DNA from 3 places in the Erwinia sorbitola genome. Region 1 is predicted to be linked to each of the others. Evidence: predicted binding sites of a transcription regulator. Region 1 holds the regulator's gene; each other region holds the start of a gene.
The links. Region 1 encodes CRP, which controls carbon source genes, mostly activating them, when cyclic AMP is high. Its sites were predicted from a motif close to ATGTGANNNNNNTCACAT; they were not measured.

Region 1 (3,132 bases):
TAAGGTTTTGGCAGGTTGAAGAACAGCGCCAGTGAACTGGCAAAGGCCAGCATCACCGCATAACGCGCGGCAGTGCGCAGGGCTGAAGATTTTAACGACAGGTAATTTTTCAACGCAGGAAGCAGCGGCAGGCGGCGCTGGCGATCGGCCATCAGGTCACGGCGGTACAGTGGACGCTGGGTACGCAGCACGCGGGCGATGCGGCTGAAGTGGTAGTAGCAGAAGTGGCCGACCGGATTATCCGGATGCTGACGGGAGATCTTCTCCAGTGCCTGAAGCTGTTTCTCCATGGTGAAACGCTCTGGAAAACGGTGGTAGAGAATGTCGTCGGCCAGCACGCGCAGGCGGGCGGCGATGGTTTGCGCATTCCAGCGGATCACCGCCTCGGCGTGGCTCTGCTCCACCAGCTTCTGCACCTCCTCCGGCTGATGCAGGCTGACCGCTATATGCTCCTGTAAATCAAGCGCCACCTGAAATGCCCGTGTCAGACGCTGGTAGTGGCTATCGCGGCTGGCCGAAAGCATATGCATCTGTTGGTAGCAGGTATTAATCAGATCGACGGCTTTTTGCTGGCGCGCCAGCAGCGGTGGCAAGGCAGTTTGCGGGTCGGTAAGCCGGGTAAGCAGGCTATATTTGGCTTCGCAATAGTCGGCAAGTTCCCGATACAGCAGGCTGAGTGTTTCACGCATCGGCTGCTCTTTCCACAGCCTGAACCAGAACCAGTTAAAAGCGCCGTACCAGACAGTGCCAAGAATATAGAGCAGCGGCGGCTGCCACATTGGCATGCGTCCGGCCAGGCTGAGGGTGAAGATAGCGGCAATCAGCGATGCGGGAAGCAGACGTGCGTGCAGCGGGCTGATCTCACCGGTGACGCCAAGCAGTAGCGCCATCACCAGCAGGATCAGCGGTAGGGGAACCCCTTCGGCACCAGCGTATTGAATCAAAAAGCTGCTGAAGGCAAACAGGCAGCCTCCGACGATCAGGCGTTTAAAGAAACGCTTGTGCGGGGTATCAAGACCAGCATTGTTACAGCAGGCAGGAACTAAAGAGAACAGCAGGCCGTTTTGCAGATGGCCGAGCATCCAGCCGATCGCCACAGGTAAACAGAGCACCAGCGTCTGCCTGAGTGCATAGTTCACTTCGGGATGATAGATGATTCTCCGCCACATGAGCCACACCAAATAAAAACGGCGCGACAGGGGGTCGCGCCGTGGGTTCAGAGCCGGTTAACGTGTGCCGTAAACAACGATGGTTTTACCATGTGCGGAGATCAGGTTCTGATCTTCCAGCATTTTCAGAATACGACCTACGGTTTCACGGGAGCAGCCGACGATCTGGCCGATCTCCTGACGGGTGATTTTAATCTGCATACCATCCGGGTGAGTCATGGCATCCGGTTGTTTCGCCAGATTCAGTAACGTCTGGGCGATGCGTCCGGTCACATCAAGGAAAGCTAAGTTACCCACTTTCTCTGAGGTGACTTGCAGGCGACGCGCCATCTGTGAAGACAGGCGCATCAGAATGTCAGGATTCACCTGAATCAACTGACGGAATTTTTTATAGGAAATTTCAGCCACTTCACAGGCTGTTTTCGCACGTACCCACGCACTACGCTCCTGCCCCTCTTCAAAGAGACCCAGTTCGCCAATAAAGTCGCCCTGGTTGAGGTAGGAGAGGATCATCTCTTTGCCTTCTTCATCCTTGATTAACACCGCTACCGATCCTTTAACGATATAGTAGAGGGTTTCCGCCTTCTCACCCTGATGAATCAGAGTGCTTTTGGATGGATATTTGTGAATATGGCAATGAGACAGGAACCATTCGAGAGTAGGGTCTGTTTGCGGTTTGCCGAGAACCATTCGCTGTTATCCTCTGTTGTAATCGTGCCTAAATATACCCTTCATCTACGAGTGACAGAGGCGTTGCCGCCGAACTGCTGCGCGAGGAGGCTGGATATACAGGGCTAAATCCCTGCCAGGCGTTGAAATAGTCAAGCGTTCCCATAGGAAATTTGTACGGGCCTCTGTTAGGAGCATGGCTCGAGCTGTCGTCCCGTTTTTACTGTGCATTCTCATGCCAGTAAAATATTGCAGCCTCGTTTGTAGCACAGCTTTACAAGACTGTCTTCTGTTGTCTCGCTTCAGCATAGTTGTAAAACGGCGGCGTTGCCGTTTTTGTTAGCGCAGCGTACTCTTTCTGCACTGGTTCAATGAGAGGATTTTGCGATGCATGCACGAGTTAAGTGGGTTGAAGGAATGACGTTTTTGGGAGAATCCTCCTCAGGCCATCAGATTCTGATGGATGGAAATGCAGGGGATAAAGCTCCCAGCCCGATGGAAATGGTGCTGATGGCGGCCGGGGGCTGTAGTGCTATCGACGTGGTGTCTATTTTGCAGAAAGGCCGTAACGATGTCGCCGACTGTGAGGTTAAACTGACGTCAGAACGCCGTGAAGAGGCTCCACGCATTTTCACCCATATCAACCTGCACTTTATTGTCAGCGGCAAGGCTCTGGGCGATAAAGCGGTATCACGTGCGGTCGATCTCTCCGCAGAGAAATATTGCTCAGTGGCGATTATGCTGGGGAAAAGCGTGGAGATCACCCACAGCTATGAAGTGATAGAGCTGACCTGATAGTGATGATTTAATCCAATCGGCGGTCTTATCAGGCCGCCCGAAACTGATGCAGCTTGCCGTGATCTTCCCCTCCCTGTTTCGATTTGTCCCCTTTGATAGCCAATTTTCTGCACATCATGCGGAACGGTAACTACCCGCATTTCACGCCACAGCGAGTGGATGACTCCAGCAGTATATTTTTCCTTGTTTTGCTTTCTTTCTTGCTGGCCTGCGGGCTGGTTAAACGAACGTCCGGGTTGTCTGGTTTGTGGTCTTAACCTTGCAACCAATCAAGGAGCACTGATGAATACTGAGAGTTTAATTCACGATGTCACATCAAAGGTACTGCAATGGCGGCGTCATATTCACGCAAACGCTGAACTCTCTTTTCATGAGCAGGGAACGGCAGATTATGTTGCCGCTGAACTGGCAAAGTTTGGCCCGTTAACCCTCACCCGGCCGACGCCAAATAGCGTGCTGGCAGAGCTTGCCGGGCCGCATGGCGACCGCTGTATTG
Region 2 (3,132 bases), 690 kb from region 1:
CGATGACGACTCAGCTTGAATTACGTAAAAAACTGAGCTGGAGGCACGGTGTGGTTGCCTGGGTCGGCGCTGGCAGTATGTCCTCTCGCCCGAGTGAAGTGATAGATGGACGCTGGCTGCCTTCGGTGGGCGTAGGCTACCGTTTTGAGATTAAAAAAAGAATGAATCTGCGCTTTGACTATGGTGTCGGTGAGAGGAGCTCAGGCTTTTACTTTCAGATAGGAGAAGCCTTCTGATGAAAAAGTGCATGGTGCTGTTAAGCCTGCTGCTGAATGCCTGCCATATTTCACCAAAGCCATTTAAGCCGATGACGACGGGAGATTTAGAGCACCCGGCAACGCAGGCGTTACGCGTATGGCCAACAATTTCTAAACTCTCAGCGCCAAATGGTCTGCGCCCGTGCTGCGCCTTTGGCTATGACGTGCGTGCAAAACTTATTGGTATTCCGGTTCCGTTATTTAAGTTAGGCAATATCGTCGCGCCGGATGATACCGGGAAGCATCACTACAATGACAGCTGGATCAGCATCCTCTCTACCCTGAGTGGGATCAACAGCGAACATGATGGCATTGTCTACACGCGACGAGGCGGCTTTATTGACCTCGCCCACGTGCGCGATACCGCGGACAACACTCTGTGGTTATTCAATCAAATTTTGCCGCAGCTGGGTCAACCCGCCACGATAAAGTTGGACGATGAGCTGGGGCAGCGAATCATCCGGCTATGGCGGTTCTCCCCACCAAAAAGTGAACTGGCTCGATACCAGCTGTCCGTCAGTCTGGCTGCACATCTCGCGTTTCAGATCGCTACCTGGCATGAAGTCGCCCAGTGGTATGGTTTCCAGTCTGTTCCCGGTTACTCAGAAGCTATTTCTGCGTTTTCACCGGAAGATCTTTATTCCAATCTGATCGGCGCACGTATAGCCACCGACCTGCTGAATAATGGCGGGGGGTCGTCACTGCGTCAGTATCAGCATTCGATGGCACAAATGATCCCACAGGCGCTGGCACAGCTACAGGCGGTCAGCCCGCAGGCCACACGTTTCCATTTTGATATGGTGGATGGCACATGGTGGAACAGCCACTGCCGTGTGCCGGATAAGTTTCTGGTCAGGCTACGCAACTACAGCGTCAGCGACAGGCGTTTACCCTCTCGTCCGGCAGATACGCTGCCAGAACTTTGGCTGACGCTGCCCGATCATTTTGGCCATCAGCCCCTTTCGCACTTTGGCCGCCTGGAGATTTGGCAGGGTAATCATATGGCTAACCTGCCCGCCCCTTCACTGATGTACAGCTATGATGATTTTCCCCGTCTGGCGCAGCAGGCGGAAAAATCCGACCAAAAAACGCTGGCGCAACTCGGGGATGGATGCAACTAAAACCCCCGCAGCGACGCTCTTTTTTATAAGAAATTCTTATATTTAAAGCAGACTGCGAGCGTGCACGGGTAGCGTTATGAATGACCGATTTTCCTCTGAACAGGCCATCTTATCGCAGGCAACCGTTTACTTAGGTTTTCAGGCGCAGAAAACCGCAATTATTGAGAAAGTTCCCGGCACGGGTGATTATTTGTGACTTACATCACACTTTAGCTGAATTGAAATGAAACAGAATTTGACAAGTGTGAGCAATCTCTATTTCCTAATGACCTGTTAGCGGCACACTGCCGCAGTATTCATGGCGGGTGCTTTCTTCCTATCAATAATCACCCATTTGTCGCCCTTAGATAACCTGACCCCTCCAGCGCGCTGGCTGTTGAGCAAGGTCTCAGAGCATGTGGTAATAAAAAATGAAATATAAAATTATGATGGCTGGCGCACTGGCAGCACTTTCTTATACCAATGTTTCAATGGCTGAAGAGAGCAACCCGGAATACCTTTCCGACTGGTGGCATCAGAGTGTTAACGTAGTGGGAAGCTACCATACCCGTTTCGGGCCGCAGCTGAATAACGACCTGTATCTTGAATACGAAGCCTTTGCCAAAAAAGACTGGTTTGATTTTTATGGCTATATCGATGTGCCAAAAGTGTTCGGCGTCGGTAATGGCAACGATGTCGGCGCATGGGACGATGGTTCTCCGTTCTTTATGGAGATCGAACCGCGCTTCTCTATTGATAAACTGACCGGCACTAACCTTGGTTTTGGTCCGTTTAAAGAGTGGTATTTCGCCAACAACTATATCTACGATATGGGCGACAATAAGGCGAGCCGCCAGAATACCTGGTACATGGGTCTGGGTACCGATATCGACACCCATTCCGATATTGGCCTGTCACTGAACGTATATGCGAAACACCAGTGGGAAAACTACGGTGCAGCAAATGAAGATAGCTGGGATGGCTACCGCTTCAAGGTGAAATACTTTGTACCACTGACCCAGCTGTGGGGCGGCAACCTGACCTATATCGGGTTCACCAACTTTGACTGGGGCTCCGACCTCGGTGACGATCCAAACCACCAGCGCACCAGTAACTCTATTGCTTCCAGCCACATTCTTGCGCTGGGCTACGACCACTGGCACTACTCGTTTGTGGCGCGTTACTTCCACAACGGCGGCCAGTGGAACGACGGCACCGAGCTGAACTTCGGTAAAGGTAACTTTAACGTGAAATCTAATGGTTTCGGTTACTACCTGGTTGTCGGTTACAACTTCTGATTGACCGTATCATCCAATACTGACTTAACGCGCCTCAGGGCGCGTTTTTTTTGGCCGTGATAAACCGTTATACTCTCCGGGCAATGTTGCTTTTGCTAAAAGGAATTTTTATGTCTGCCAGGTATGTTGATAACAGCGTAAAACTGCGCCCGCTGGAGCGTGAAGATCTGCGGTTTGTCCACCAGCTGGATAATAATGCCAGCGTGATGCGCTACTGGTTTGAAGAGCCGTATGAGGCATTTGTGGAGCTGTCCGATCTTTACGACAAGCATATCCACGACCAGAGCGAACGCCGCTTTATGGTGGAACACGATGGATGTAACGCCGGGCTGGTTGAACTGGTGGAGATCAATCATATCCATCGCCGCGCAGAGTTTCAGATCATTATTGCCCCCAGCCATCAGGGAAAAGGGCTGGGCAGCAAGGCGGCGAAACTGGCGATGGATTACGGATTTTCCGTGCTCAACCTCTACAAAC
Region 3 (3,132 bases), 680 kb from region 1:
TCGCTTCCTGTGCCATTTGGGCATTCAACTGTTGCAGGTTGCGTATTTCATGGGCAAGCGTGTGTCGCTCACGTGCTTCCTGACCAAAACCTTCCTGAACCTGACGACGGAATCCCTCCAGCTGTTCACGCAGCGGGGTGATCAGGCCGTGCAGGCTTTGACGGTTTTGCTCATCCACCCTGCGGCCGCTGTTTTCAAAAATACGGTTTGCCAGATTTTCAAACTGCGCGTTAAGACGCTGTTCACTGTTGACCAGCAGCCGCTGCTTCTCTTCCGCCGCCATGCGCGTCTCTTCAAGACGGATGGTGACCTCGCGCAGTTCGGCCTCCTGCGAGGCATTGATCTCCAGCTGATTACGCAGCTCGCGCGTTAACTGCTCGGTTTCACTGCGCCAGTGATCAAGATGATGAAGCTTCTCTCCGGCCGCCGCCAGCGAACCATGCAGCTGGCGCAGCTCCTGCTCATTCTGTTTTTGCGTGAGGAGTAGCGCATCAAGCTGCTGCTGCTGGCGCTGACGCTCAGATCCGGCCTGCTCTACCGACTGCTGAAGCAGACGCCGTTCAGTTTCACCATTTGCCAGCTGCTGCTGGCTGCGGATCCCTGCGATTAACCACCCCGCCAGTAAACCGACCAGACCAGAACCTACGCCGTATATGACTGTTGCATCCACCCTGCTTCTCCTGATCAAACCCTATACCCAAAATAATTCGAGTTGCTTGTAGGCGGCAAGCGAGTGAATCCCCGGGAGCATAGAAAAACTATGTGACCAGGATGAGTGAGCGCAGCCAACACCCAAGCAGCTTGAAGTATGAAGGGCTTAACAGGGCAAAAATAGAGGCGCACTGTATGAATGTCCAGATAAAAAATTACGAAGTGAAAGGCACTGTGAGAATTGTCGCGGAGGATCTGAATTTAATGACAGCGGATGAAGGGGGTTGCAGGCCGCGCGTGAGCACGGCCGACAGAGTAAGAAAGCTTAGATCAGACGACGGGCAGCATCGACAACGATCTTCACCGCATCGCTTTCGGTGCGTTTCATGGTTTCCGCATCAGGGATTTCCTGCTGGGTACGGTTCACAATCACTCCGGCTACCATCCCGGCACGCAGCCCCTGGCTGGCACACATGGTAAGCAGCGTGGCTGATTCCATCTCATAGTTCAGCACGCCCATCTGCTGCCACTCTTTCATCGAGTTCTGGAAGCGGCTGACCACACGTCCGGAGAAGGTGTCGTAACGCTCCTGGCCCGGGTAGAAGGTATCCGACGAAGCGGTAACACCAATATGGGTGGTGGCTCCCGCCGCTTTAGCCGCCTCAACCAGCGCAGTGGTACAGGTAAAGTCAGCCACAGCAGGGAACTCCAGCGGAGCAAAGTGCAGGCTGGCACCATCAAGGCGCACAGAACCCGTAGTGACCAGCACGTCACCGACGTTGATGTTCGGCTGGATGGCTCCGGTGGTGCCGACGCGCAGGAAAGTACGCACGCCCAGCTGCGCCAGCTCTTCGACGGCAATAGACGTGGACGGGCCACCGATGCCGGTTGAGCAGACTATCACTGATTTACCGGATAATTCGGCACGCCAGGTGGTAAATTCACGGTGCGAAGCCAGATGAACCGGATTGTCCATCAGGGCGGCAATTTTCTTCACGCGCTCCGGATCGCCCGGCACGATCGCCAGCGTGGCGCCCTGAAGATCAGCTTTCGTTAAGCCAAGGTGAAAAACATCAGACTGTGCCATTTCAAACTCCTGTAACGGGAAACGGGGGATAGTTAACTCACTATTATAGTAAGCAAGTCAGCGGAATTTTTATGTGATTAACATCGACAATACAAATGAAAGTTGCATTAATTACATTAGTAACAGTGACATTCGTCACATTATCATATGTATTCTGGTCACTTTCACACCCCAGGCTCTGTGGTTCAGGCTTATCTGGTGTTATGAGATCCTGAGGCGACGCCTGCCCCATCGCATTCCTGGCTATAGTTAAAACCTGAATGCCGATCGTCTATGCGCATGCACGGAGAAGAGGGAGAAGAGAATGAAAACCGACGATAACACGACGCAAGAATTGAGCAATAAAGGCTTTGCGCCCGCGACGCTTCCCACCGCAGCGACTACGATAACGACTGAGAGCGCAGATATTCTGTCGGGTGAAACCTCGATTCCCACCCAGGGTGAGAATATGCCTGCCTTCCATGCTAAACCACGCCATGCTGAGGGGCTGTTGCCGGTAGTGCTGGTGATTCAGGAGATTTTTGGGGTTCATGAACATATCCGCGATATCTGCCGTCGCCTTGCCGCTGAAGGCTATCTGGCGGTGGCACCTGAGCTTTACTTCCGTCAGGGCGATCCTGCTGATTATACCGATATCCCCACTCTTTTTAAGGAACTGGTGAGCCAGGTGCCGGACAGTCAGGTACTGGCCGATCTTGACCACGTGGCTAACTGGGCCGCGCGTCACGGCGGTGATATGCGCAATATGGCTGCCACCGGTTTTTGCTGGGGCGGGCGGATTACCTGGCTGTATGCCGCGCACAATCCGCAGCTGAAAGCCGCCGTTGCCTGGTATGGCAAACTGGTGGGTGAAAAAACCATGAAGCAGCAGAAGCAGCCGGTGGATATTGCGGTGGATCTTAATTCACCCGTTCTGGGCCTCTACGGCGGTAAGGATGAGAGCATCCCGCTGGATAGCGTGGAGACCATGCGTCATGCCCTGCGGGCGGCGAATGCCGACGCGGAAATTATTGTTTATCCCGATGCCGGGCATGCCTTTAATGCCGACTATCGCCCAAGCTATCACGCTGAGTCGGCCCGGGATGGCTGGCAGCGAATGCTGGCATGGTTTAAACAGTATGGCGTTGCGCCAAAAGCATAAAAAAAGGGGTGCCAGGCACCCCTAATAAGCACTACACAATTACATCAACAACACAGAGAATTATGCTTTTTGTGCGTTGCGCAGGTTCTGCGCCGCTTTAACCATATTCGCCAGCGCCTGGCGAGTTTCCGGCCAGCCGCGCGTTTTCAGACCGCAGTCTGGATTCACCCACAGACGCTCAGTCGGGATACGTTTTGCCGCTTTCAACAGCAGCGCTTCCATCCACTCCACGCTCGGAACGTTTGGCGAGTGA

Region 2: GN242_RS04815 (nucleoside-specific channel-forming protein Tsx) is a predicted target of CRP. The motif match lies at 1,569-1,586, and genes of this name have one in related genera.
Region 3: udp (uridine phosphorylase) is a predicted target of CRP. The motif match lies at 1,862-1,879, and genes of this name have one in related genera.

What each region holds. Positions count from the first base shown of each region.
Region 1 is NZ_CP046509.1:381,678-384,809, forward strand. It holds gene GN242_RS01620 (YccS/YhfK family putative transporter) at 1-1,169, opposite strand, end outside; gene crp (cAMP-activated global transcriptional regulator CRP) at 1,227-1,859, opposite strand; gene GN242_RS01630 (OsmC family protein) at 2,226-2,633, shown strand; gene GN242_RS01635 (amidohydrolase) at 2,919-3,132, shown strand, end outside.
Region 2 is NZ_CP046509.1:1,072,170-1,075,301, reverse strand. It holds gene GN242_RS04825 (BamA/TamA family outer membrane protein) at 1-236, shown strand, start outside; gene GN242_RS04820 (DUF4056 domain-containing protein) at 236-1,378, shown strand; gene GN242_RS04815 (nucleoside-specific channel-forming protein Tsx) at 1,789-2,655, shown strand; gene speG (spermidine N1-acetyltransferase) at 2,766-3,132, shown strand, end outside.
Region 3 is NZ_CP046509.1:4,403,002-4,406,133, forward strand. It holds gene rmuC (DNA recombination protein RmuC) at 1-670, opposite strand, end outside; gene udp (uridine phosphorylase) at 977-1,738, opposite strand; gene GN242_RS19955 (dienelactone hydrolase family protein) at 2,043-2,879, shown strand; gene metE (5-methyltetrahydropteroyltriglutamate--homocysteine S-methyltransferase) at 2,940-3,132, opposite strand, start outside.